DNA from 3 places in the Shewanella sp. MR-4 genome. Region 2 is predicted to be linked to each of the others. Evidence: predicted binding sites of a transcription regulator. Region 2 holds the regulator's gene; each other region holds the start of a gene.
What was found. Region 2 encodes sigma-54, which starts transcription at its own class of promoters, with help from an activator protein. Its sites were predicted from a motif close to GTTGGCACGNNNNTNGNNT; they were not measured.

Region 1: the regulator sigma-54 is predicted to act here: its motif matches at 5,596-5,614, upstream of SHEWMR4_RS06235 (YggN family protein).
Region 3: the regulator sigma-54 is predicted to act here: its motif matches at 4,249-4,267, upstream of SHEWMR4_RS14060 (BON domain-containing protein).

The regions. Positions count from the first base shown of each region.
Region 1 is NC_008321.1:1,384,895-1,392,353, reverse strand. Features, by position in the region: gene hemW (radical SAM family heme chaperone HemW) at 1-466, shown strand, start outside; gene SHEWMR4_RS06245 (DUF885 domain-containing protein) at 884-2,731, shown strand; gene SHEWMR4_RS06240 (LysR family transcriptional regulator) at 3,357-4,298, opposite strand; gene SHEWMR4_RS06235 (YggN family protein) at 4,718-5,539, opposite strand; gene glsB (glutaminase B) at 5,718-6,632, opposite strand; gene SHEWMR4_RS06225 (YggL family protein) at 6,632-6,958, opposite strand; gene trmB (tRNA (guanosine(46)-N7)-methyltransferase TrmB) at 7,004-7,459, opposite strand, start outside.
Region 2 is NC_008321.1:778,811-786,269, forward strand. Features, by position in the region: gene mgtE (magnesium transporter) at 1-830, opposite strand, end outside; gene SHEWMR4_RS03495 (HPr family phosphocarrier protein) at 1,042-1,317, opposite strand; gene rapZ (RNase adapter RapZ) at 1,304-2,158, opposite strand; gene ptsN (PTS IIA-like nitrogen regulatory protein PtsN) at 2,155-2,598, opposite strand; gene hpf (ribosome hibernation promoting factor) at 2,601-2,888, opposite strand; gene SHEWMR4_RS03515 (RNA polymerase factor sigma-54) at 2,917-4,392, opposite strand; gene lptB (LPS export ABC transporter ATP-binding protein) at 4,499-5,230, opposite strand; gene lptA (lipopolysaccharide transport periplasmic protein LptA) at 5,227-5,778, opposite strand; gene lptC (LPS export ABC transporter periplasmic protein LptC) at 5,765-6,325, opposite strand; gene kdsC (3-deoxy-manno-octulosonate-8-phosphatase KdsC) at 6,322-6,873, opposite strand; gene SHEWMR4_RS03540 (KpsF/GutQ family sugar-phosphate isomerase) at 6,873-7,459, opposite strand, start outside.
Region 3 is NC_008321.1:3,190,468-3,197,926, forward strand. Features, by position in the region: gene SHEWMR4_RS14045 (diacylglycerol kinase family protein) at 106-1,803, shown strand; gene SHEWMR4_RS14050 (sigma-54 interaction domain-containing protein) at 1,890-3,299, opposite strand; gene SHEWMR4_RS14055 (hypothetical protein) at 3,553-4,029, shown strand; gene SHEWMR4_RS14060 (BON domain-containing protein) at 4,302-4,850, shown strand; gene SHEWMR4_RS14065 (DUF3224 domain-containing protein) at 4,984-5,400, opposite strand; gene SHEWMR4_RS14070 (hypothetical protein) at 5,525-6,334, opposite strand; gene SHEWMR4_RS14075 (histidine phosphatase family protein) at 6,502-7,092, opposite strand; gene SHEWMR4_RS14080 (histidine phosphatase family protein) at 7,162-7,459, opposite strand, start outside.

The DNA of each region.
Region 1 (7,459 bases), 610 kb from region 2:
GCAACAAAAGTTAGCGGCACTCGGTTATGAGCAGTATGAAATCTCGGCCTATGCCAAACCCGGCTATCAATGCAGGCATAACCTTAACTATTGGCAGTTTGGCGATTATTTAGGCATAGGCTGCGGTGCCCATGGCAAAGTGACCTTGCCCGAAGAGAACCGCATTATTCGCACGGTTAAAATCAAACACCCTAAGGGTTATTTAGCTGCCGACAAATATAACTTCGAGCAGACTGAGGTCGCCGAAGAAGATCGCGCCCTCGAATACTTGATGAATCGTCTGCGCTTAATGACGCCTATTCCTAAGCAAGAGTTTGAAAACAGAACTGGTTTACACCGAGATACCTTGAAAGAGGGAATGGAAAAGGCCAAACAACGGGGTTTACTGACCGAATCGGCTGAACATTGGCAATTAACCAGTAAAGGTCACATGTTTGTGAACGATTTACTGACACAATTTTGTTAATTTCCTAGGGCATGTTGACGTTTCGAGATTAGATTTTGTTCGTTCTGGCAAGCACGTGCTCGCGAAACGAGGAATGATGTGTAGTTATTCTACTCAAATGACGAGTGACAAAGAGAACGAGCTTGCTAGACGAACCCTTCGGGCAGCATTTGGCTGGCATTTCTGCTGCGTTATCGTCCGTTTATGTAGAATAACTACACAGCACGGACTTTGCCTTACATAAAAGCCAGCCAAACTGCTGCAAAAATAACCCTGAAACGTCAACACGCCCTAATTAAATTCCCATATAAATAATGTGTTAGCCTAGGTTTCTCGATGAAGCATCTTTTATAGCTAACACATTTTCTAACATTTATATTCATACATTTTTCCCCTGCTTCTTTAGAATTGCCTGAACATTGTTAAGGAAGCCTGATCATGCCAATAAAAACGAACATCAGCTTAGTCGCATTTACTCTCTCTACCCTGCTTGCACTGCCCTCCTATGCGGTGCCTACCTTAAGTGACTCACATAATGTGGCCAGTACCAGTGTTGCCGCACAAAGCGAGTCAGAAAAAGCCAACGCCTTGTTTGAAACCATCTTCATAGAAAACATCATGGCAAGCCCCATTGCGCAAACCTATATGGGCATTAAGCAGGACTATGATAAGTGGGACGACATTGGCGATGAAGCGGATGCCCGTGAGTTGGCGCGAACCAAGAAACAGCTAGCCGAAGTGAATCAACTGGATGCGAGTAAGCTTGATCCACAAACTCGCCTAAGCCTGACGTTACTCACCCAAAACCTGAATAACGATATCAAAGACTATCAGTGGCGTTACCATAACTACCCAGTGAATCAGATGCATGGTGGCCACTCGATGATAGCCTCCTTCCTGATTAATCAACACCAGATCACCGATGTCAGCGATGCTAAGGCCTATATCAGCCGCTTAAATGGCGTGCCCAAACGCTTAAGCCAACTGCAACAGGCGCTCGAGATCCGCGCAGATAAAGGTATTATTGCCCCTAAATTTGTGTTCGGTTACGTGATTTCTGACAGTCAAAACATCATTAAAGGCGCCCCCTTCGATAAAGGCGAAGACAGTGCCCTGTTGGCAGATTTTCGCAAAAAAGTAAATGCACTTAGTATCTCCGAGGCAGAAAAAGCCCAACTGATTGCCGACGCTGAAAAAGCACTCGTCTCACAAGTTGAGCCTGCATACAAGACGCTTATCGCCTATATCAAAACCTTAGAAGCCAAGGCCGATACCCGCGATGGTGTTTGGAAACTCCCCGACGGCGAGGCGTTTTATAACAATGCTCTTGCACGCACGACCACTACCCACATGACGGCGGATGAAATTCATCAACTTGGTCTTGCCGAAGTGGAACGCATCCATAATGAAATGCGCGCCATTATGAAAAAGGTGAATTTTAACGGCACCTTGCAAGAGTTCTTCACCTTTATGCGCGATGATCCACAGTTCTATTATCCAAATACCGCCGAAGGCAAGGCAGCATACTTAGCCGATGCAACCAAGCTTATCGATAATATGCGCTCACGCTTGGATGAAGTCTTTAAGGTCAAGCCAAAGGCAGCCATGATAGTCAAACAGGTTGAAGCCTTTAGGGAAAAATCCGCGGGTAAAGCCTTCTATGAACAACCAGCGCCCGATGGCTCTCGCCCTGGCAGCTACTATGCCAACCTCTACGATATGAAAGCCATGCCTAAATACCAGATGGAAGCACTGGCTTACCACGAAGGGATCCCTGGCCACCATATGCAAATCGCTATCTCACAGGAGCTAAAGGATATTCCTAAGTTCCGTAAGTTCGGTGGCTATACCGCCTATATCGAAGGTTGGGGACTCTACAGTGAATCTTTCCCGAAGGAGATGGGCTTATATGCTGACCCTTACTCCGATTTTGGTCGACTGGCGATGGAGTTATGGCGAGCTTGTCGTTTAGTGGTCGATACAGGGATCCACGCCAAGAAATGGACCCGCGAACAAGGGATAGCTTATTACGTCGATAATACTCCTAACGCAAAATCCGATGCGAAGAAAATGGTAGAGCGTCATATTGTTATGCCATCTCAAGCCACAGCCTATAAAGTTGGGATGATTAAGTTACTCGAACTGAGACACAAGGCGGAAAAACAACTGGGTGATCAGTTTGATATCCGGGATTTCCATACTTTAGTCTTGGCTAACGGGGCACTGCCCTTGGATGTGCTAGAAGAGCAAGTCGATCAATGGATTGCCAGCGTTAACAAAGCCTAAGCATAAAACCTTGGGAGGCTAACGCTAGCCTCCCTTGAACGCCGTTGCGAATAACATCGTTAAATCGCAGCCAATAAAAAAGCCACTATCAAGTGGCTTTTTTATTGGATTTATCACCGGCTTGGTCATAAAACCCTATCTCACTGTGGGTCACTATATTTAATGTATTAAGCATAAGCACTTAACACTCGGTGTGACTTTAGGGTACAGAGAGACAAAACTCGTTTTGCGCACTCAACCATCAGAAAAAAATTACCTCAGCCTAATGAGCTGAGGTAAACCAAAAACTAGGATGATGGTTTAAAAGCCAACATTGTTTTAGTTCGCAAACTTCTGCTGGCTGTGATTCGAAACTGCATTGCTGCCAACCTGTACACTGATATCGAAAGGGGTCATTTCCAATAAGAGCGTAGGACTCAGGTCATTCCGAATCATCTGGCACCCATTGTATTCATTTAAGAACAGACTTCAATACACTATCAGGAAATCAGCTTTAGCAAACTCTAAAAAATCAAACTAAAATACAAACCAGCATAAAGCCAAAATACTGATTTTATTCAAATTTTAACAAGAACAAACTCTCTTAATTCGCATTAACCGCATTTTAAGAACAATGTTTCCAAAATTACTGACGTTCACTGAAGAGTTCCGCATAGGGAATATCCCAATAAGGCGGATTACCAATATGGTCTTTAATAAACTCAATGAAGGCACTCACCTTAGGAGCTAAGTGTTTACGGCGTGGATAAACGGCCTGTAGCGGTAAATGATGAGTCAGTTGCCAGTCCCTCAGCAGCGGCACTAATGTGCCCTTAGCGATTTCATCTTCCATCAAATAACTAGCAAGATAGACAACCCCTAAGCCACTGATCGCAGCTGATTTTAAAGCGGGAGCGTTATCCACTCTGAAGTTACCAGAGACACCTATCTCACAGTAATCATCGCCCTTTTTAAACTGCCACATGCTGTGCTCATGCCACTCACCTTGATACACCAAGCAGTTATGGTCGACCAACTGCTCTGGACGCGACGGTTCGCCATGTTTAGCAATATAATCAGGTGAGGCAACGAGTAGGAACTGACACTTCATCAAAGGACGCGCCACCATACCCAAGGGAAGCTGCTCAGACATAGTTAACAATAGGTCTAAACCTTCGCTGACTACATCCACCTTATGATCTAATAAGCTGACTTGCAGCTCGAGCTCAGGATGTTTTTCCATAAATGATGGCAGCGCGGGAATGATATGCATAGCACCAAAGGACTGGGAAATACCCACCTTTAACACGCCGCGGGTGGCATCGTTTAAGTTATGCACGCTAGCAATGGCCTGTTCGGCATCGCGAAGCAACTCTTCACCTTGCAGATATAACAAATGTCCAGCTTCAGTCAGACTTAAGCTTCGAGTGGTACGCTGGATCAGTTGAACACCGAGTCTATGTTCGAGATCGGCTACCTGCGTACTGACCTTAGATTTAGAGATCCCAAGCCTTCTTGCGGCGGCACTAAAACTACCAGCTCTGGCCACATGAGTAAAAATCGCAATAGGTTCTAACAGTTCTAACATGGAAAGTCGCCTTAAGCAGTTTCGACAGTGATATTAACTTTCGGAATAGCATAGGAATGCAGCACAAATGCCTTGAAGCATCCCTCAATGCCTTAATATCTCACAGCAATTGGGTTCGTTGTAGAGATTTAGACCGAAAAAGTCCGCTAAAGTAGAGTGTTATATCTGACTGAATTGCCAGCTTTTCATTATATTTTAAGAGTATACCAAACATTAGTCTTTAGAATGTAATATTCCATAGTAAATAGCCGCAAGCAATCAGATTAATATCATTCCGCTTGGCTAAAATGAATCAAGAAAAAGCCCCAGACACTTAACGTACTGGGGCTTTTTCATTTATATCACTGTATTTATGGTGTCAGTTAGGTCGACATTACCTGACTCCAACTAGTGTAGGTTTTAAACTACTCTGCAGATCACTATTCACGTAATTCATGGTGAGTGTTTTGAGTCAACACATAGGGGGCTAACTCTGGCACTTCTTTACGCAGTTGATTCTCAAGCACCAGCAGGTTTTCAAAACGGTCACATAAACGGTCGGCTTTCGCTTCAATCCCCTTAGATTGGGATTCAATTTGCTGCTCAATATCATCGCCTAATCTATCCATTTTTTGTGAGAATGCGTCCATCTTAGCTTCGAAGGACTCACCGTCGCCCGCAAGGATTTGGCTGCCGATATTCATCATCAAGGTGCCAATGGAGTTTTGTACGATTTGCTCCATTTCCTTATCAAATTCGTCGTTAAAGGTGTTTTGCATCGACTCTTCGGTCGCACCAAGGTAAAAACTATCGCCCTGCTTGTAGGCTACAGTATCAACACGCTTCTGCACGCCCGCCATCATCTCATCAAACTTAGCGCCAGCCGCATCGCCCATCAGTGGTGTTAATGCCATACTTACAGCTTGAGAGGCCAGTGCAACCGCTTCGTTGACTAATTCAATGACCTCAGGAACCTGAGTCGACACCTCATCGGCATACTGGCTAACCAGCTTTTTCTGTTTGTCGGTTAAGGTTACCTGCTTGCCTTCAACGTATAACTTGTCGACCTCGATGCGATACTTCTCGGTGCCCTTCTCGCTCATCACTAATTTTTTCGGTTCGACTCTCACATCATAGTTAAGAGAAACCTCACAACGCTCATCGATTTGCGGCTCGGTTTTCGCTTGTGCTGATTGCAAGCCAGAAGCGCTTAAAATAACACCCGATAATGCCACTCCGGTTAATAGTGTATTTATCTTCATTGTTGTTCATCCTTTAATCTGAGGAATTCGACTAAGCTAACGTGCTAAAAGATGAATAGCAGAAGATGTGCCAACTTTGTAACAACATGATTATTATGAAGTTATAAAAATTAGCACCGAGAGCAGATTAGTAAATTTCACTAATATTTAGCCTAACAGTGCTAATAAAAGAGTTAAATCAGAAGATTGAACGTCCGAGACGCTGGCTGAGATGCTCAAGCATCGCCGTCCCTGCGAGGGAGTTACCTTGATTATCTAATTCGGGTGACCAAACGCAGACCGAGAGTTCCCCGGGGATCACCGCAATAATGCCGCCGCCAACACCGCTTTTACCAGGCATACCAACACGATAGGCAAACTCACCTGCGCCGTCATATAAGCCAGAAGTTGCTAACAGGGCATTTAATTGCCGAGTCTGTACCTGCGAAATAAGCTCAGTGCCATCTAAGGTTTTACCGCGGTTGGCTAAATACAACATCGCCCGCGATAGGTCGGCGCAATTCATTTTTAAGGCGCAATAATGAAAATAAGTGCGCAGCACTGTATCGACATCGCCTTGAAAATTACCGAAGGATTTCATCAGATAAGCGATGGCCGCATTGCGAGCACTATGCTGATATTCAGAATCAGCCACTTGCTTGTCGAAACAGACTTTATCGTTTTGACTCAGCGCCCTGACCAATTCCAACATCCGATGCTTAGGCGCCCCTAAACGGCTCTGTAATAAGTCAGCGATAACTAACGCGCCAGCATTAATAAAGGGATTGCGAGGTTTACCCCGCTCGAGTTCAACTTGGACTAATGAATTGAAGGAGTGTCCCGAGGGTTCTTTGCCGACGCGGCTCCAAATTTCGGTTTCTTCATATAAAGTTAGCGCTAAGGTTAAGCTGAAAACTTTAGAAATACTTTGAATTGAAAATGGCTCAAGGTAATCGCCTGCGCCTATGGTTTCACCGTCAATCGTGGTTACGGCAATGCCCAGTTTACCAGCATCAACATTGGCGAGCGCAGGGATGTAATTAGCAACCTTTCCTTGGCCGAGCAAGGGCCGAACTTTGTCGACCACTTCCTCTAATAACGCCTGTTCTGGCATTAACTCCACCAGATATCGTACAGATCGCTAACTTCAAGTTGAGTCACTTTTTGACCCGCCCAGAAAGCCTTCACTGCAGCAACATCTTCTTCGGTGCACTTACCGATAGTTTGGGTCGCAATAATACCTTCCCACTCGATATGACCACCGCCGTGGAAACCTAACTTACGGGCTTCAATGACTTCATCGATAAACTTATCGACTGTTGCATCAATATCGGCTTCAGAGACAGATGCATCGAAGGTCCAAGTAATGTCAAAACCTAACTCTTGGAATTCATCAACGCGCATTTTCTTACGTAAACGACGGCTACGATTCTTTGCCATAGTGATTTTCCCCGTTGTGTTAAAAAATAAAAACCATAAAAGATGTTAAGCGATACGCTCAAACATCAGATCCCACACGCCATGGCCGAGGCGATGACCGCGGGCTTCAAATTTAGTCAGTGGACGATGATCTGGACGCGGCACCACGGTACCATCGGCGGATTGGTTTTTGTAACCATTGGCCGCATTCATCACTTCCAGCATATGTTCGCTGTAGTTTTCCCAGTCGGTCGCCATATGGAACACGCCGCCAATCTTCAGTTTACGGCGAATAAGCTCAGCAAACTCCGCCTGCACGATACGGCGCTTGTGGTGGCGCTTTTTATGCCACGGATCAGGGAAGAACAATTGCACGCGCGCAAGGCTGCCATCGGCGATAGCATGTTCTAACACTTCCATTGCATCATGGTGATACACGCGAAGATTAGTCACCCCAGCAGCGGCAGCGTCACTTAAGCATGAACCCACGCCAGGCTTATGGACTTCAATACCGATAAAGTT
Region 2 (7,459 bases):
TCTTCATCGTCATCCATCCCCGCCATCCCCATCATGGAATGTTCGGCATCTTCACGGATAACATCGACCACGTCATCGATGGTAATACGCCCGAGTAACTTGCCCTCACTATCGACCACGGGCGCCGATACCCAGTCATGGCGCTCGAAAAGTTGCGCCACTTCGCTGTCGGACATGCCCACGGGAATGCTCTCGATATCGGTATCGATAATGCTGCTGATATGAGTATTGGGATCGCAGGTGAGCAGATCCGCAAGCTTTACCCCGCCGAGTACGCGATCGTGCTTATCCACCACGTATAAGGTGTCAGTGGTGTCGGGCAGGTTGCCCCGTTGGCGCAAATAACGCAGTACCACATCGATATTTACATCGGGTCTTAAGGTCACAGTATCTGTGTTCATTAAGCTGCCCGCGGTTTCATCGGGGTAGGAGAGCGCCTGCTCGACCCGCTGGCGGTTTTGCAGACTCATTGACTGCAATACTTGCTTATAGACGGTATCCGGCAAGCTTCGCAGAATATAAGCGAGATCGTCCGTATCCATGCTGGCGGTGGCTTTGGCGACTCGCTCTGGGCTCATAGCGCGGATAAGCGGATCTTTTAACTCTTCACTGAGTTCATCGAGAATATCCCCGAGCTGATCTTGATCGATAAGTTGCCATAACACTTGCCGTGCCTTAGGGGGCGAGGACTCTAGAATCAATGCGATATCTGACGCCGCCATGTTTTGCAGCATTTGCCTGACATGCACAAACATACCGCTATTGAGGGCATGGCTCAGTTGGTCGAGACGTTGTTCGACTTGTAAGCTGTCTGAGGCTTCTACAGGCATGTTTCCTCCAAGGTAGCGACAGTGGATGGGGCGTTTGGCTGTTGAGAACTTAAGCCAAAGGACTTAAGCCAAAGCGCAGCAGTATATTGTAATTGAGCGCACGGGAGGGCGTCGAGTCACAAATGTGTTTTACTGGTATAAGGTGCTGAAATCAAAACCAAACAGGGTACTGAATAACGGTAGGGTGCATTGAGATGAGATGTCGAGGCAATTAGCAGGCTTCGTCGAACTTAGCGTCGATAAGCGCGCAAATGGCATTGAGCGCGGGCTCCGCATCTGGACCTTCGGCAATCAGGGTAATGGTTTTACCCATACCCGTTTCCAGCATGAGTAGCCCTAAAACACTGGCGGCAGAGGCCTGTTTTTCACCTTGGATCAGCGTAATGCTGGCATCAAACTCTGAGGCCAACACCACGAGCTTTGTCGCGGCGCGGGCATGTAAACCGAGTTTATTGCAGATGGTGATTTGGCGCTCAAGCTTTGGCATGGCTTAACTCTCGGTGGCGGGCATTCACTTTGTGTTTACCGTTGCTAAAGCGTTTAGCCAGTTGCTCGGCCACGTAAACTGATCTGTGTTGACCGCCGGTACAGCCGATGGCGATGGTCAGATAGCTGCGGTTATTACGCTCTAAGTGAGGCAACCAAGTCTCGAGTAAATTCTCAATTTGCCAGATGAACTTATTGACAAGCGGCTGGCGATTTAAAAACTCGGCAACGGGTTCATCTAAGCCGGTGAGAGGGCGCAGCTCGGGTTCCCAATGGGGATTGGGTAAAAAGCGCACATCAAACATAAAGTCGGCTTCGGTTGGCATACCATGCTTAAAACCGAAGGACTCGAAGTTGATCACCAGTTCCTTATCGACACTGCCAAGCAGGATTTGCCGCACTTGGTCGCTGAGTTCATAGATATTCAGATTCGAGGTATCTATGTAGTGATCCATCTGTTGTGACAGGGGCTCGAGCAATTTGCCTTCAAGTTTGATGGCTTCTTGCAGTGATACTCGGCTCTTAGATAAGGGATGTAAGCGCCGAGTCTCGCTGTAGCGCTTTAGCAGTACTTTATCGCTGGAATTTAAGAAGAAGCTGGTGAGTTCAGTGCCCTCGGGCAGGCTTGTGAGCTGTTTGACGAGTACCTTGTCTTGCTCCGGCAGATTACGCACGTCGACGCTGATGGCGACGAGATCGTTACTGCCCTTGAGCTGTTCGAGTAAGCTGCCAATCAACGGCAAGGGGAGATTATCGACACAATAATAGCCGAGATCTTCAAGCACTCTAAGTGCGACCGATTTGCCTGAGCCTGAGCGCCCTGACACTATGACCAGTTTCATCCAGTGATTACCTGATAGAGTTCCGTTTCATCATGCGTCTTGCGCAATTGCTTCAATATTTGTTTGTCGCTAAGCTTTTCAGCCATGCAGGACAAAGTGCTTAAGTGCTGTTGACATTGGTCAGCAGGCACCAGCAGAGCAAATAAAATGTCGACAGGTTGTTTATCGATAGCATCAAAGGCTATCGGCTCCTCACATTTCACCAATATGGCTATGGGTTGTGTTATATCGGTTAATCGACCATGTGGGATGGCGATGCCGTTACCTATACCTGTGCTCCCCATCTTTTCGCGCGCCACTAGGCTTTCGAAGATCTCTTGAGATGAGAGGGTGGGGTACTGGGCAGCGGCTAAGTCGCTGATGAGTTCCAGTACCTTTTTCTTACTGCCCGGAGTGGCGCAGGTTGTGCACTCCGGCCGCAGTATGGTACGAAGTTCCATTGCTAGTGTTTTGTTAACTTCTCTTTGTGTTTAATAACCTGACGATCAAGCTTGTCAATCAGGACGTCTATGGCAGCATACATATCTGCATGCTCTGAAGTCGCGAAGACTTCACCACCGGTGAGGTTGATTCTCGCTTCGGCAATTTGTTGCATTTTCTCAACATTGAGCACAACGTGCACATTATTGATCTGTTCGAAATGACGTTCAAGTTTTGAAAACTTTTCCTCAACATATGCCCGTAACGATTCGGTAATCTCGATATGGTGTCCACTCAGGTTTATTTGCATATAAACGTCCTCCGATTTCCACTGTAGGCTATAAACTTTTACGCTGATTGGAAGGGGGAATAAGCATCGCTTCTCGGTACTTCGCAATGGTTCTGCGCGCAACGTTAATTCCCTGTTCTGCCAGAAGTTGCGCCATCTTGCTGTCGCTTAATGGTTTTTTCTGGTTTTCCGCTGCAACCAGTTTCTTAATGAAGGCTCTGATTGCCGTGGATGAGCACTCACCGCCATCATCAGTCCCGACGTGGCTTGAGAAGAAATATTTTAGTTCAAAAAGTCCCTTTGGGGTATGCATGTACTTTTGCGTCGTCACCCGTGAAATGGTGGATTCATGCATCTCGACCGCCTCGGCGATATCGTTCAGGACCATAGGTTTCATGGCTTCTTCACCGTATTCGAAGAAACCCTGTTGATATTGCACTATGCAGTTTGCCACCTTGAGCAGTGTTTCGTTGCGGCTTTCAAGACTTTTGATAAACCATTTAGCCTCTTGCAGATGGCCGCGAATAAATTGGCTATCGGCCTGACTTTTGGTGCTGCGCGCCATGGCTGCATATTGCTGATTAACATTGATTTTTGGCATGCAGTCAGGGTTTAATTCGACCACCCAACGGCCGTTTTTCTTCGATACCGATACATCGGGGATCACATATTCTTCATCGACAGGGGTGATGAGTAAACCGGGGCGAGGGTTTAAGGTTTGGATCAGCGCTATGCTGTCCCTTAAGTCGTCCTCTTTGAGTTTGGTCTTACGCATTAATAATCTAAAGTCGCGGGCAGCGATCAGATCTAAATGATCTTTGATCAGCATGCGGGCGTTTTCGAGGTGTGGGGTGTCCGGCGAAAAATGGGAGAGTTGGATAAGCAGACATTCGCTTAAATCCTTTGCCGCGACACCAACGGGGTCGAAGTGTTGAATACGCTTGAGCACGGCTTCGACTTCATCCAGTTCTATCTCTGGATTGCCCATGGCCTCGAGGATATCTTCAGTACTTTGAGTGAGATATCCCTGATCGTCGATGGCATCAATAATTGCGGTGGCGATGGCTAAATCGGTTTCAGAGAAGGGCGTAAGGTTTTTCTGCCATTCTAAATGTTCGTACAGGCCTTCACTGGTTTCCCCTTGAAAGGGCATATCATCTTCACGGCTAGCACCAGAACCTGAGTTTGGCGATGCGGTAAAGACTTCATCCCAAGTGGTGTCCATGGGCAGTTCTTCGGGCAGGGATTCTTTGGTCAACGACTCGGCAATATCCACGGTGGAATTGTCTTGTTCCTGTGGCTGAGCCGTCGTTTCGCTAAAGTCGGTATCGGCGATATCTTGCTTACGTTCGGTAGGCGCGTCAAATTGCTCCTCTTCCAGCTCGAGAAGAGGATTAGAGTCTAAGGCTTGCTGGATCTCTTGCTGCAGTTCCAATGACGACAATTGCAACAGACGAATGGCCTGTTGAAGTTGTGGCGTCATGGTTAACTGTTGACCCAGTTTGAGCTGGAGTGACGCTTTCATGTTACCGCTGATCCCTACGTTATTATTGTGAATTTAGGCCGCTTGTTATCATATTGATGGCGCTTATTAAGCCAAAATTCAAGGCTAATTGGCTCTGTTTAAGTAACTATAGCCTGAATTGTTCACCTAAGTACACAGCCCTAACTTGCTGATTGTCTAAGATCTCTGCGGGAGTTCCTTCGGCTATCAGATTACCGTGACTGACAATGTAGGCATGTTCACAGACGTCTAAGGTCTCGCGCACATTGTGGTCTGTGATCAGTACCCCAAGGCCTCGGCTCTTGAGTTGTTCGATGATTTTCTTGATGTCGATAACCGAAATCGGGTCGACACCTGCGAAGGGTTCATCGAGCAGAATAAACTTTGGATTGGCCGCTAAGGCGCGGGCAATTTCGACGCGGCGACGTTCACCGCCCGATAACGACATGCCTTGGCTGTCGCGAATATGGGTGATATGGAACTCTTCTAACAGGTGTTCCAGCTCTTCTTCGCGTTGATCGCGATTGAGCTCTTTACGGGTTTGCAGCACCGCCATGATATTGTCGTGCACGGTCAGCTTGCGAAAGATACTGGCTTCCTGTGGCAGGTAACCAATGCCTTTGCGGGCGCGCAGATGCATGGGATCGGCGGTTAAATCATCATCGTCGATAAAGATATGGCCTTTATCGCTTTTCACTAAACCCACGACCATGTAAAAGGTCGTGGTTTTACCCGCACCGTTTGGGCCGAGTAGGCCGACGACTTGACCCGTTTTGACCGTCAGGCTGACATCTTTCACAACCTGACGACTCTTATAACTCTTAGCGAGATTCTGTGCTTTTAAGGTGATTTGGGTCATTGAGAGTCCTGTTTTTTCACAGGTTTGTCCGTGGGCTGATTCTTGAGTTCTTCCTGATAGTTGTCAGGCTGAATAATGGTAATCACGCGATCATCACCGCTACCCGTGCTCTCAGCGATCAGTTTTTGCTGAATAATATTGTAGCGGATGAGATTCCCCGTCACTTGGCTACCCGCTTGGTCTAGGGTGGCTGAGCCGGTTAAGGTCAAGGTGCGAGTCGCCATTTCATAGCGAATTTCTTTGGCGCTGGCAGAAGCTGGACGCCCATCGTCGAGGATCTGGCTGTAGGTCGCAGGATTACCCGTTGCCACTAAAATCTTGCTGTTGTCCCCTTCGGCAGAAAACGCACGTAGTTGATCCGCATGGATTTTAATCGAACCTTGGGTGACTTCTACGGGGCCGAAGAAAATGATCTGATTGTTTTTAATGTCCGCAGTTTGGCTGACGGCCTTAATTTTAACTTCTTGCTGTAAGTCACCGACCTTGGTGAAGGCGCTCATGCTTGTCATCAGCATTAGGCCGGCAAGTAATATGTTATTTTGCTTCATAGGTTCCTACTACCTGACTGGTCAATTTCACTTCCTGCGCGTTAAGGTCGGCATAAAGGCCTTGCCCTTGAATATTAAAATCTTTCCCTGTGACGTAAATGATGCGGTCAGAGGTCATTATCATAGTGTTGAGATCGAGTTCTAAAAAACTGGTGGACAATGTCTGTATGGGTTCACCAGGGCTGATGGCATCGATAATAACATTATTTTCTAATACAACCTTGCCGGTATCTTTGTTGAGTCGACCTTGGTCGGCTCGGATCTGCCATTTTGCTTTACCTTGGTCGGGATAGACAAGATAGACGGGAGCAGTAAAGTCGGTTTGGTTTTTCAGCTCATAGTGTTCCATGTGCTTTGCCGTGACGCGACTGTTAACTTGCCCTTGCTCATTAAATTCAATGCTGCGCAGATCTTCGATAATGTAATCGGGTCTGTCACTGACATTCAAGCTGTCATCCGTATCGCCACCGCGTTTTTGCTGCACTTGCCAATATAGCACCAGTGCAGTGCCAAAAAAGGCGATAATGGCGAGGGTCACACGACTCATATGCTCATCCCATGGGCGGAAGTGAACTTATTTTGGCTCAGTAAGAGCAGATCCGTGAGTTCCCTGAGTGCACCGTGGCCACCATTTAAGTGAGTCACAAAATGGGCATGTTGGCGGACATAGGGATGACCATCGGCAACACAGGCGGCAAGGCCGACCACATTCATCACCGGCAAGTCGACAATATCATCACCGATATAGGCGACTTCTTCTGGGGTGACATTGTAGAGCGACAGCAGCTCTTCATAGGGGACGAATTTATTATCTACGCCCTGATAAATATGGGTTACACCCAGTGCCGTCATGCGGTTTTCGACAATTTTAGACTGGCGGCCAGTGATAACCGCCAGATTAAAACCACTGGTCAATAATGAGCGCACGCCATAACCATCGCGGGTGTGGAAGGCTTTGAGTTCTTCCCCCGAGTTGCTCAAATAAATGCGGCCGTCGGAAAACACTCCGTCCACATCGCAGATCAGCAGTTTAATTTTTTGTGCCCTTTGCCAAACATCGTCGCTGATGGGGCCATAAAAACCTTGCTGTGGCATTAAATCACTCCCGCTTTAACCATATCGAGCATATTGAGCGCACCGACAGGATGATTGTCTTTATCTATCACTATCAGGCCGTTGATATTTTTGGAATCCATCACTTGCAGCGCCTGTGCCGCTAAAACGTTTTCAGTAATTGTGACACAGTTTCGCGTCATCACATCGGCAATCGGCGTGGTGCGTAGGTTGACTTGGGCATCGATAACGCGGCGCAGGTCACCGTCGGTAAAGATACCCACGAGTTTGTTTTGCTCATCGATAACTGCGGTCATGCCAAGGCCTTTCTTGGAGATCTCATACAGGGCATCGGTGATGCAGATATCGTGTTTAACCAGAGGTAAGTCATCACCGCTGTGCATCACGTTGCTGACCTTAAGCAGCAGCTTACGACCTAAGGCGCCGCCCGGATGGGACATGGCGAAATCTTCTCGGGTAAAACCTTTGGCTTGCAGGAGGGCAATGGCGATGGCATCGCCCATGACTAAGGTTGCTGTGGTACTTGAGGTTGGCGCAAGCCCAAGCGGGCAGGCTTCCTCTGGTACTTCAATACATAAATGAATTTTAGATAGACGCGCCATGGTGG
Region 3 (7,459 bases), 2.3 Mb from region 2:
CCACAGTTCAATTGAGTACCTCCGAACCACTTTATCGTGACAGCTATTGGTCACGATAAAGTGGGTTTCCCTGAGGCTCGCCGCTTATCGATGGAGGAGATGCCAATGCTGAGTAGGATCCACATTAAGTATTTCTACCTGTTCGGAGCGCTGTTATTTGGCTATTTCGCCGTAAGGGGCCACTCCCCTATCCTCACCTTTATTTGGGCATGGAGCAGCCTTTCCCTCGCCCTTGTCGGCTCAGCCTATTGGTTTAATCTCGCCAGTATTTTTAGAAAACGTCAGGATGGATCCATCCCTTGGTATATCCGTTGGGGCTTTATTCCATTTTTATTAGGATGCCGACTCTATAATCTCTGGGCACGGCGCCGCGATAGCGTGCCTTCAATGCAAGCCATTGATAAATATCTATACTTGGGTAGCCGCTTAAGCGCTGCCGATTTACCTAAACTGAATCGTTATGGCATTACCGCCATTTTAGATGTCACCGCCGAATTCGACGGCCTCGATGTGTCCCTGTATGAGGATCATATTGACTATCTGAATATCCCTATTCTTGACCACAGTGTGCCGACTAGCGCCCAATTAAATCAGGCGATTAACTGGTTACATCGCCAAGTACGCGCCCAAAAGCGGGTATTAATCCACTGCGCGCTCGGCCGCGGGCGTTCCGTAATGGTGCTGGCCGCTTATCTTGTGTGCCGCCGCCCCGAACTCAGCTTCGCCGAGGTGCTGCAACAGATTAAAAGCATTCGTAAAACCGCAGGCTTAAATCGCTGGCAACTCAAAGCGCTGGAGCAGATGTACACTCAAGGGGAAATCAAACTGCATAAGCGAGCCTGGATTATCGCCAATCCCGTCTCTGGCGCGGGTAAATGGCAGAGCCATGGCGAACAAATTTGCACTGAGCTGAAACGCTATTTTGAGGTGCAGTTAGCGCTCACCACGCCAGAGATTAGCGCCCAAACCCAAGCGAAAAAAGCACGGCTTCAGGGCGCCGATATCATCATCGCTTGCGGGGGCGATGGCACAGTCACAGAGGTCGCGGCGGAGATTATCGACACAGATATCACCTTAGGCATTATCCCGCTAGGCACCACTAATGCCCTATCACACGCCCTCTTTGGTTTAAGCAGTAAGCTCAATGCCGTCTCTCAAGCCCTTGATAATATTATCCAAGGCCAGACACAGACCATAGACACGGCGCGTTGCAATGCGCGACTGGTGTTACTGTTGGTCGGCATTGGGTTTGAGCAGCAAATGATTGAGTCGGCGAGCCGCGAGCGTAAAAATGCCCTCGGCCAACTCGCCTACCTCGATGGTTTGTGGCGCGCGGTGAACACCGACACCAACCTCGAGTTGCAGCTGACTTTAGATGACCAAACCCCAATGACAGTGCAAACCCACAGCCTAGTGGTTGCCAATGCCGCACCTTTTACCAGCTTACTCGCCCAAGGTAAGGGCGAACCCAATATGACCGACGGCTTGTTGGATATCACTTGGTTAGATTCAAATAATGAGCCAAATGAACAGCTTATCAGTTTGGCTGAACTGGCTTTTACCGGCTGGATTAAAGAGGCCGCCAATAGCGACTCTGCGCCCTCGGCCAACACGGGTAAAGTGAAACATGCCCACGCGAAAAAGGTGAAGATCAGCAGTCAGCCCCCATGCAAGTATGTGATTGATGGCGAGATTTGTGAGCCGGAGGAACTCAATATCGATATCCTGCCCGCCTCTTTGAAGGTGTTTGTGCCCTATCAAGCGCAAAATGCTGAACCGCAGTTAGAGTCAAAAATAAGCTAACACTTTCAAAATCAACTCTTAATCAAACTCTGAATCAAAAGCTGAATCAATGTATTAGCTTATTTTCAGGCATTTAATGTAGGTTACTACTTGGCGACGCTATTGCTAACGGAATCTTCGCTAACGGCATCAACAACGGTTTGAACGTCTGACTCCTGCTCATATTTACTGAGCTTGTTATAGAGGGTTTTAACGCTGATCCCAAGCTGCTCGGCGGTGTCGGTCTTATTGCCCAGACTCGTTTCAAGCGCTTGGTAAATGGCGATTTTTTCTAGCTCCTCAAGGCGCATACCTTGGGGGATCACTACATTTTCCTCCGCAGTCGTCTCTTTTTCCAAACTGGGCGTAAGCTGTAAATGCTCAGGGGTAATCTCATGGTCCGCCAGAATATAAGCGCGCTCAATAGCATGCTTTAACTCGCGCACATTCCCAGGCCAAGTGTGGGCCGCAATCGCCTCTAAACTTGAGGGCGAGAACGCTTTGCTCTGTTTTTCCGCCGCATTGCGATAGGCCAGAAAATGCTTCGAAAGTCCCACTATATCTTCCCCGCGCTCCCGCAATGGCGGCACTTGAATGGGGAAATGCGCTAAGCGAAAGTACAAATCTTCCCGCAATTGTCCTTGCTCTATCGCCACTAAAGGATCGCGGTTTGTCGCCGCCACAATACGCACATTGGCCTTGAGCACCTTAGGGCTACCGACGGGACGATATTCATTATTTTCAAGCACTCTTAATAGCTTAACTTGATGCTCTAGGGGCATTTCGGTGACTTCATCGAGGAATAAGGTGCCGCCTTCGGCCTGCTCAAATACCCCTTGATGATCACGATTCGCACCAGTGAAAGAGCCTTTTACATGGCCGAAGAGTTCACTATCGACCAATTCTGGGCTCAAGGCGCCGCAGTTAATCGCAATATAAGGCTTATTCACCCGCGGGCTGGCTAAGTGAATGGTATTGGCGACCAGTTCTTTACCTGCGCCACTCTCGCCGATAATCAACACATTGCTCTCGGCGGCCGACACGCGGCGGATAGTGCGATACAAACGGTGCATAGGTAACGAGGAACCCACCAGCAGACCATATTGGTCTAATTCGCTAGCAAAGGGGCGAATGCGCGTCGAAGTGTTGGCAACCAGATGCTGGGCAAAATCCGCTAAGGTTTCGCACAGCAACGACATATCGATGGGCTTACGGAAATGGTAGCCCGCGTATTTGGATAAGAGTTTATCGAGATGAGGATTCGGTAGGCCATCGGAGAGGAAAATAAACTCCACATCCGCAATGGCGCTGGACTCGAGTAAGGCTAAGTAATCCTCACGGCTTAGACGGGGCAGCTCAATGATCGCCACATCGATACGATTGGCCTCCAGCTGACTAATCCAAGATAAATCATCGGTACTGCGTAGCTTGTTGTAGGTCTGCGCGCCCTCGAGCTGCACTAATGCCTGCTCGGTCTCGACGTCCTGTAGATGATAGAAAAGCGTTGGTCGGATCATCTTGTGCCACTCCCTGTGAATGAAGCACCACTGTATGCCAGCCGTGAAATTTTAACAATCTCAACGGTAAGAGTTGCCGATAATATGCGAGGCACTGGCGACAATGGATAAATATCATCAGTTAAATCAAGTCATTAACTTATCATTAAAAAGTGAACGAAATATGCATAGAAGCTGAATGAAACTGAAATTTCCATAAAATGTTGGGCAATCCGTGTCGGCGGAGCAGCCCAAACTACCACAGGAGGTCGTTATGACGTCTAATGTTGCGCAACATCAGACCGAGTTGAGCGCCGATATTAAGCTGGTTAATGAGTTAATCGAGCTGACCCAAACCGGCGTGGATTTTTATACTCGGGCCAATACCACTGTCGATGACTACAGCCTAAAACGCATTTTTATTGCCCAAATCAAGACATACCAAGGGATGCAGGCACGATTTAAGCAATTGCTCGCCCAAACATTACAACAAATGGGCTCGCACATAGGCCCGCACTCAGTGCCGCCGTCGCAGACTCGGCCCTATGTCGATGTCGATGCTTTACTTATTAAACAGCAACTCGCCGATGCCCTCGCCGTACTCTGTGAGCTTGAGCGTCAGCGCCTTAATCACCTCAAACAGTTAATTAAAAAGGCCAATCACCCAAGGTTAATCAGCCAATTGGCCGAGGATATTGCCTGGCTACAAATCCATTTGGATACCTTACACCTGCGTAGCCAAGCCCTGTAAGGCGGCAATACCATCCAATAACGCGGCCAACTGAGCCGCGTTTTTGTTGCCTGCGATCTATTTGAGCTTAACGCCTATCACACTTAAGCCAAAAAGCTTAATCACCCTCGGTAATATTTACATTTTGTCGGTAAAAAGCGCCGATTTGCCGATTAAGTCAAACACCTAAAACAGGTCACAAATCCGATTTATTCTAATTAAAATCAGTAGGATAAGAATGTTGGCACGATTCACGCTTTAGTTCCTTCGAGATAACAACGGAGGATATCATTATGAAAAACACGACAACTTTAGCCTTAACCACCTTACTTGTCGGTTCTATCAGTTTAAATGTGGCCGCCGCACAGGATTGGAAAGACGATGCCAAAGATGCTTGGCTCGATGGCAAGGCCGAAACGACTTTGTTGCTCAATACTAACCTTAACTCCTTTGACATTATGACTGACGTGAAAAACGGCCATGTCACCTTAACCGGTCAAGTGGAGAGCAGTGTCGATAAGGCGCTCGCCGCTGAGCTCATCAAAAGCTTAGATGGTGTAAAAGGGGTCGATAACAAGTTAACCGTGATGAAAGAAGACGAAGGCACCAATGAGGTGGTGAAGACCTTAACCGACTCTAAGGTCGCAACGGTCGTAAAAACCCGTCTGTTGTTCTCGACCGACGTATCGGGCACCCAAATTAACGTCGATGTTGCCGATGGCGTAGTGACCTTACAGGGTGAAGTGGCTAGCGACGCCGAGCGTCAATTAGCCCTGACCATTGCTAAAAATACCGATGATGTGAAAAAGGTCGTCGATAAAATCAAAGTCAAAACCTCATAATGGTCCTGACATTCAGCCCTTGCTAATTCAGCTCTTGATAACTCAGCTGTTGGTATTAGTCACTCGGGCAAAAACCACAAAACCAGCTTCGGCTGGTTTTGTTTTATTGGCGCGATGTTATGTTAATCGTACCTTAGGCTTCGGCTTCCTGTTCGAGGCAGAAGCTAAATTCATAAAAATGTTGACCATTTTCGATGCTTATCGCCATAGTGCCATATAACCCAACGAGTTCACCCGCGCCAGAATGGGGGACAACCTCAAGGTGTAAGCGGTTTTGCCCATCGGTCATAATGCCAAAATGTTGCAGCACAAAACTGCCCTGTCTGCCGCACAGCTTACCCACCACTTGCTCTATCGCCACATAGCCCGCCGAGCCTTTTACCGCGGTCATTGCACTGAGCATTTCCCCTTGGCTACGGGCATCTAGCTCACCATAAAAAGTTTTATCTAAGGTCATTCTGCCAAGATTCACACCGCCCACGCCTGTGGCATAGGCACTCTCGGGATTGAGCTTAACATCAAATTTGCCCGTGACTTTGGTCATTTCCATGACACACTCCTTGTTTTAATTTTATGTTTTATCTCAAAATCTTAGCTATAAAAACTGCTAGGTGAAATAAATACCTCAGCCGCAGCTGAGGTAAAATTAACTTAGCATACGCCCAGATATAAACCTAATTCAGCGCTTTTATTTCCAACTCACTCACACCGATTTCAAGGGTTTTAGTCACCTTAGGCTCCTCTGCCATGGGTTGGCCGGCCGCCCTATCACGATAGGTAATGGCGACTTTATATGGCGCCTCAAAGGGATACACAGGTTCGATACTCTCCACCTCGATGCGATCGCCAATAAATACACTGCCCAGGTGCTGCAAACGATTTTGTCCATAATCTAAGCTGAACAGACCGAGGTACCAAAACACACCCGAACCTTGGTTAGTCACTATATAAGGCGCAACGAAGGGCATGGTCTGCTGCTTAGGATCGTCCTGTAATGGCGCATCGCTTTGGGTATCAGGCTCTAATGCAGGATCAAAGTTAAGCGGCGTTATCCGCAGATAATCGAGAAATACCCGACCCTTTTCATCACCTTGTTGATAATCCCCCAAGGCAAATTCCGTTTGCTTGATTTTAATAAAGTGCGTCAATACCACGGGCAGTTGGCTATCGGGTAGCTTTACTTCAAAGGGATTCGCCGTATTTAAGCTGAAAAGTTTAAGCATCACTTCAGAGGCATTCGCCACCGGTTTTGCTTCACTTGGCACCACAGATTCGATGGCATCTTCGCTTGAGGATAATGCCGCCTCTTTAGCTTTAGCCTTAGCATCGGCCTGCGCCATGGCCTCATCGTATTGCAACACTTGGCCATCTTCCATGACCATGTAGATATCATCATTGGTCATGTTAAAACGATAAATGCCCGCAGCAAGAATACTGAGAACAAGGACAGTCGCCGCTATGGTTAATTTGACAAACATACTCATCCGCTCCCCCAATGCGCGCTTTACATGCGCTTTCCACATCACTCAATTTCACCTGAATGTCGGAGCAGTATTACAGATACTGAGTTAAAGCGGAGCGGGAAAAATGTAAAAATTAACACTTTTTAGCGATTTGTCAGGTTTAGTTCAGCTAATCTTGCTTCCGACATTCACAGGCATTGAATTTTTGCAACTTTGCCATCTTCAAGCTTGAAAAAGGCATCCTGCGGCATCTCTTGCGCCCACAGGTCGTGGTAATCCAGATTGGCATAAATCCCGCGGAACACGGCGCCTGACAGCGCATGGGATACGATGATCACTCGCTCTGGAACGGCGGGATCCTTCAGCCAATCTTGAATGCGTTCACTGATACTGGCAAACGACTCCGCATTCGGCGCATAGGTATACCAGTCGGCTAATTCATTTAACTCTGGCTGATTTTGCTTGATATCGGGAACGCGTACCTGCTCCCAATCACCCAGACCCAGCTCCTTTAAACGTTCATCTTTTTGTAAACGCTCAACGGGAAAGCCAATTTGTTGGCAGATGATTTCAGCGGTTTGTACCGCTCGCCCTAATGGACTCACATAAAATGCCCAGTCTTCTGCCTGTTGAACATACTCACTAAGCACGCTGCCAACGGTTTGCGCCTGTAATTGACCGAGTTCGGTAAGGGGTGAATTACAATGTCCCTGCAAGCGTAACTCTGCATTAAACTGCGTTTGTCCATGACGTAATAAATAAATCGTTTTTTTAATCAACTTAATAACCTAAAAATCATTTAAAGAGATGAATGTGTATTTTTACAATAAACTAACTTTGCCAATGCCTTAGGCAACGCTTTTACATTGATAATGGGAAATATCGTTATTGAGGATCAAATGGCATCCCTTGGCATCGGAATGTAAGATACTCAAACTGGCTGGACGAATCGTATTCCATTTAGTTTCAGAATTTTGTTCCGTTAAAAAATGGTTAATTAACAATTTCACCATTAAAGGCTCCATCACAATTAGCACGTTGCCTCGGTATAATGCGCCGATATTTTCGACAATCTCTAATAGGCGTTTTTCGACTATTTTCAATTGAGCATGGATGGAGGAGCAAAATCTGCGGGATTGCGCCATC